One region of the Irregularibacter muris genome, then DNA from elsewhere that is predicted to be linked to it. Evidence: riboswitches for the same ligand, from Rfam matches in the RefSeq annotation. Region 1 holds a riboswitch; the other holds the start of a gene.
The links. Region 1 has a riboswitch for S-adenosylmethionine ahead of NSA47_RS12775 (M20 family metallopeptidase). Riboswitches for the same ligand answer to the same signal wherever they lie in the genome.
Positions count from the first base shown of each region.

Region 2: it holds a riboswitch for S-adenosylmethionine, as region 1 does, so the genes downstream of both, metK (methionine adenosyltransferase) here and NSA47_RS12775 (M20 family metallopeptidase) in region 1, are expected to answer to the same signal.

Region 1 covers NZ_JANKAS010000014.1:47,946-51,149, forward strand. The annotation lists gene NSA47_RS12770 (protein adenylyltransferase SelO) at 1-1,114, shown strand, start outside; SAM riboswitch class I at 1,261-1,372, shown strand; gene NSA47_RS12775 (M20 family metallopeptidase) at 1,516-2,718, shown strand; SAM riboswitch class I at 2,744-2,856, shown strand; gene NSA47_RS12780 (methionine ABC transporter ATP-binding protein) at 2,960-3,204, shown strand, end outside.
Region 2 covers NZ_JANKAS010000003.1:38,637-41,840, reverse strand. The annotation lists gene NSA47_RS04600 (cation:proton antiporter) at 1-150, opposite strand, end outside; gene NSA47_RS04595 (COG2426 family protein) at 608-1,069, shown strand; SAM riboswitch class I at 1,204-1,303, shown strand; gene metK (methionine adenosyltransferase) at 1,537-2,730, shown strand; gene NSA47_RS04585 (PTS transporter subunit EIIC) at 3,111-3,204, shown strand, end outside.

The DNA.
Region 1 (3,204 bases):
AACCCCCTATTCCCGTGGGGGAGATGGGCGAGCGGCACTGGGACCCATGCTACGGGAATATATCATTAGCGAAGCAATGCACGCTCTAGGGATTCCTACTACCCGCAGTTTAGCAGTGGTGACAACTGGGCAATGGATAATTCGTGAAACTCAATTGCCTGGTGCAATTTTAACCCGGGTAGCTGCCAGTCATATACGGGTGGGAACCTTTCAATATGTTGCCCACTGGTGTACCCCTGAAGAACTTCGGATTTTGGCTGATTATACAATAAAAAGACATTTTCCAGAGATTGAGGGAGATAAAAATCCTTATCTTGCTTTACTAAAGGAAGTGATTAAGAGGCAAGCCACACTGATTGCCAAATGGCAGCTGGTTGGTTTTATTCATGGAGTGATGAACACCGACAATATGGCCATTAGCGGAGAGACTATTGACTATGGTCCCTGTGCTTTCATGGATACCTATGATCCAGCGACAGTGTTTAGCTCCATTGATGTTGGTGGACGCTATGCCTATAGAAATCAGCCCAAAATAGCCCCGTGGAATCTCTCAAGATTTGCCGAAACCCTATTGCCTTTATTACATGACAATGAGCAACAGGCTATTAAACTGGCTCAAGATGCCATTGAAGATTTCGACGGTTTATATCACTGTAATTGGCTGGGAGGAGTAAGAGCAAAATTAGGAATATTTAATGAGGAGCTAGGGGATGAAACTCTTATGGAAGACCTTTTTCATATGATGGAGAAACACCGTGCAGACTATACCAATACCTTTCGAGACTTAACGCTTAACAAGCTAGAGGAAATAGGGTTTTCCCATACTTCAGAATTTATCCAGTGGCACGAGTTGTGGCAAAGGAGACTAGAAAGGCAACAGCAATCAAAAAATTCATCCTACCAGCTAATGAAAGACAACAATCCTGGGATAATTCCCCGTAATCATAGGGTAGAAGAAGCACTGGAAGCTGCGGTAGATAAAGGGGATTATAGCATAATGCATAGGCTGCTCAATGTTCTTTCAGATCCCTATGCTTATTCCCCTCAACAGGAGGATTACTCCACCCTACCTCCACCATCAAATCGTCCTTATCGAACTTTTTGTGGGACCTAATAAAGTAGATATTCAGTACCTCCACAGAGCTGGGCAAGAAATATCGGGTAGAGGAATCTAACTTCTATAAAATAATTAAAAAAAAATAACTTGACATAAAACAATAAAAGAATTAGAATGTAAAACAAACAATCGCATAGAAAAACTTCTTATCAAGAGAGGTGGAGGGACTGGCCCTTTGAAACCTCGGCAGCGGATTTTCATTTTTATGAAAATACTGTGTCAATTCCAGCAAGTGACAAACTTGAAAGATAAGAAGAGAGCAGATATTTATTTGAATATAGATATTTTACCTCTTCTTATTTTATATAAGAAGAGGTTTTTTATTTTAAGATACATCGGGCCCTTTGTATCTCTAGTATTTAATCAGTTAATATCATTATTATAAGGAGTGTAAACCTATGGTCTTCAATCAAGAAAATGTAAAACATATACAAGAGCAAATTCTTTCAATCATTGAAGAGAATAAATCCAATTACATTAAAATGAGTCGTGAAATTCATGGCAACCCGGAAATTGGAAATGAAGAAGTTTTCGCCAGTCAATTATTATCAGAAAGACTAGCAGACGAAGGATTTATCCTGGAGAAAAATATTGCAGGTCATCCTACAGGATTTATTGCTCGAAAAAAATCCAAGGCTAAACCAGGTCCAGCCATTGGATACTTGGCAGAATATGATGCTCTACCAGGTTTAGGTCATGCCTGCGGTCATAATATTATTGGTGTAGCTAGCACAGCAGCAGCTATAGCATTGGGGCGGGTACTAGATGAGATAGGAGGAGAAGTCGTTGTCTTTGGGACACCAGCCGAAGAAGGCGGACCCAATGGAAGTGCTAAGGGAAGCTTTGTAAAGGCTAATCTACTTGAAGGAATTGACGCATGTATGATGATCCATCCTTCTAATGAAACCAGAACGACAAGCAATTCCTTGGCAGTTGATCCATTAGACTTTGAATTTGTGGGGAGACCTGCCCATGCGGCTGCCTCTCCCGAGAATGGAATTAATGCTTTAGATGCAGTGATATTATTCTTTAATGGCATCAATGCCCTACGACAGCATGTTACAGATGATGTAAGAATCCATGGAATTATTACCCATGGAGGGGATGCTCCTAATATCATACCTGAGTATGCAAAGGCTAGATTTTATATTCGAGCGGCCACTAGGACGAAACTGGATGAAGTGACCAATAAGGTAAAGGCTGTTGCAGAAGGTGCAGCCACTGCCACAGGAACAAGCTTAAAGGTCATTGCTTTTCAAAATCCAGTAGATAACCTTGTATTAAACAAAAGATTTGATGAGGTATTTAGGAGAAACTTAGAAAGGCTTGGAGAAAGCTTTGCAGAATCTGATAAACAGGGTACGGGTTCAACAGATACGGGAAACATCAGTCAAGTGGTTGCTACCATACATCCCACGGTAAAAATAGGTTCCAGGGATTTAGTAGGTCATACCGTAGCCTTTAGAGAGGCAGCATGCTCATCTGAGGGAGATAAGGGATTAGTTTTAGGAGCCAAGGCCCTTGCCCTAACAGGTCTTGACCTAATTGTAAATCAGAAATTGTTACAGGAGATTAAAGAAGAATTTAAAAGTCAAAAATAAAAGAGTAGAAATAAAATATAAAAATTACCTATCAAGAGAGATGGAGGGATTGGCCCAGTGAAGTCTCAGCAACCAGCCTATGTAAAATACATAGGCCAGGTGCTCATTCCAACAGGACTTTATCCTGGAAGATGGGGAAGGTGTAACGAATCAGTATGCCCTTTCCTATAGGGTTATTTTTATGTCCAAATACTCGAGTTTTCAAGAATTTTAGCTATTGAAATTAAGGAGAGTGAGTGTATTGATTTTTCTTCAACAGGTCAGTAAGACCTATGTTAGTAAGAACCAGTCAGTAAAAGCTCTGAAAGAAGTCAACTTACATGTTTCTCAGGGAGAAATATTTGGCATTGTTGGCTATAGTGGAGCAGGAAAAAGTACATTGATTCGATGTATAAATCTATTGGAAAGACCAACAACAGGGAAAATAATTGTAGATCAAAAAGAATTAACTGGGCTTTCTGAAAAAGAATTAAGACAAAGTAGAAA
Region 2 (3,204 bases), on a different contig from region 1:
TATGTCAGCTTCTCCAATCAATTTAAAAAAAGAAGGACCAATAAGAAGCCCCGCTACCAAATACCCTGTTACATTAGGAAGCTTGAAAAATCTCGCCACCCTACCACCCATGATTCCTACCATTAATACTATACCAATTTTTACAAGCATATTCAATTCATATTTCCCTCCAAAATTAATAATAAACAATGATAAAAATAAAAAAAGTGTCTACTGCACACTTAGATTTTAAGAAAGTTTGGTACTTGGCAAATTACACCAAATGTCCAACAAACATTTCATTTATAAAACAAAGCTCACTGGGTTTGTCACCTCCGGCTCATTTTGCATTCTGCATACTATCTTATAACAAGTTTGATTAAAATGCAACGTATAGTATACACGTATTTAATCATGTATATTTGTAGTAATATATTAAGAATAATTTTAAACACATTAAAGACATCCTTTATGGGACCATTTAATGGGAATATGCGTATTATTATTACTCACCGATCATATCTATAGAACAATGGGGAGTTTTCCCCAAGGAAAATACATTTTAAAGAAAAGTATAATAAAAGTTTAGAGAGAAAAAAAGGGGGGAAAGGGTCTAGTGAGGGTTTTATTGAGACTACTAAAAAGTGAACTCATGGTATTCTTAATGGCGGCTACCCCTTTGTTAGAACTCAGGGCATCCTTGCCCTATGGAATATTTGTACTGGATATGGGCTATTTTCATGCTTTTATCCTATCTGTTTTGGGGAGCATACTACCTGCACCCTTTATATTATGGTTTTTACCCTCGGTATTGAGTTATTTAAAGAAAAAAAGGGGGTTTTCCACTATAGCCCATTGGATTACAAGGCGCACTATCAAAAAGTCCAAAAAGCTCGAAACCTATAAATTATGGGGATTATTTTTATTGGTGGCAATACCTTTACCGGGGACAGGAGTCTGGACAGGAAGTGCGGTGGCAGCTCTTTTGAGAATCCCCTTTAAAGATGCATTATTAACATGTTTTGCGGGTACAATAGTCGCAGGAATGATTATTCTCTTGCTTTCCTATCATGCGACTTTGATGGTGTAAATATTTATTCAGCGCCTACCCCAATCACTATAACCATAGTAAAATCAGGGTTTACAAGTCACAAAAAAATGCATATACTTCTATTGACACAAAAAATCAACTATGCTATGATTAAAAACGAGCTGAATATGGAAAACTTATCAAGAGAGGTGGAGGGAATGGGCCCTATGAAACCCGGCAACCAGCATTGTGCACGGTGCCAATTCCTACAGAAGAAATTCTGCAAGATGAGTTAGTTGCCTACTAAAAATAACCTCTTCTGACCAGAAGGGGTTTTTCTTTTTTTATTCAGTAGGAAAGCAAAACTTCCTATGAAATAAAAAGGGAGGGGTTATTTCCCCTATGGTAGTCAGGAGGGGGCTCTAGAATGGAGGATTTTGCCATTGCCCAGAGGAATCTAGGGTTTCCTATTCCTAGCGGAAGCAGCTTTGCTGCTATTTTTTACTAAGGATAAAGGAGGTTTATTTATGGTGAGAAAATTATTTACGTCAGAATCAGTTACTGAAGGACATCCAGACAAAATTTGTGACCAAATTTCTGATTCTATCTTAGATGCTATATTAGAAAAAGACCCTAATGCAAGAGTAGCCTGTGAAACTTCAGTGACTACTGGTTTGGTATTAGTGGCTGGAGAAATCACCACCAATTGTTATGCAGACATCCCAAAAATTGTGAGACAAACTATAAAGGATATTGGATATACCAGAGCAAAATACGGTTTTGATGGAGATACCTGTGGAGTATTGACAGCTATTGATGAGCAATCGGCTGATATTGCCATGGGAGTGGATAAAGCCTTAGAAGCTAAGGAAGGGCAAATGAATGATGAGGAAATAGAGGCTATAGGTGCAGGAGATCAAGGAATGATGTTTGGTTTCGCTACCAATGAAACCCCAGAATTAATGCCTTTACCTATTTCATTGGCTCATAAACTAGCCTTTAGATTAACCGAAATAAGAAAAAATGGAACTTTAAAATATTTACGTCCCGATGGAAAAACTCAAGTAACTGTTGAATATGAAGACGACAAGCCTGTTAGAATAGATACTATTGTTATTTCTACCCAACACAATGCCAAGGTAGAAGGAAAAACTATCGAAAAAGATATGATAGAGCATGTGATTAAGCCGGTGGTACCTACAGAATTATTAGATGAAAAAACTCGGTACTTTATCAATCCTACTGGACGCTTTGTTATAGGTGGTCCTCAGGGGGATGCAGGACTTACTGGTCGAAAAATTATCGTAGATACCTATGGTGGCTACGGTCGTCATGGAGGGGGAGCCTTCTCGGGAAAGGATCCAACCAAAGTAGATCGATCTGGAGCCTATGCAGCTCGCTATGTAGCTAAAAATATTGTAGCAGCAGGTTTAGCCGATAAATGTGAAGTAGAATTAGCCTATGCCATTGGGGTAGCCCAACCTGTTTCTGTCTTTGTAGAGACCTTTGGTACAGCTAAAATTAGTGAAGATAAAATTGTAGAATTGATTAGAAAACATTTTGATCTACGGCCTGCTGGTATTATTAAAGAGCTTGACTTAAGAAAGCCCATTTATCGTCAAACAGCGGCCTATGGACACTTTGGGAGAACCGATGTAGACCTCCCTTGGGAAAGGACCGATAGAGCAGAGATGTTAAGAAAAGAAGGATTAGGTGCATAGATATTATAAGAGGTGACATATTGTGACTTCAATAAAAGGATTCTTAGTTTAGAAAAACTAAGAATCCTTTTCGTGTTTATCCTATATCTTGATGAATGTTTAAGCCTTTATCTTCTATAAGCTTACTTTAGTCACAAAAACTTACCAGCGGAAAATCACCTTGTACTTGGTCCTTTCAGATCTGGAATGATCAAAAAAGGGTTTATTCTGTGATATCATTTTAATAGGATGATTCTACAAAGAATTTACAACTCTTTTCATATCTATTTTTTTTATTGTATGCTGTAATCAATTACACTCTTCGCCACCCAGGTTATAGTAGTTTTCAGGGATATTTGTAGAATAATCAGAACAAAATAAATTTAAAAAGGGGTGGAAATATGTCATTTAGAAAAAGAGCAAGTGAAGAAATTCAGAGATTTGGTAGAACCTTACTATTACCAATCGCTGTAATGGCACCAGTAGGAATGGTAC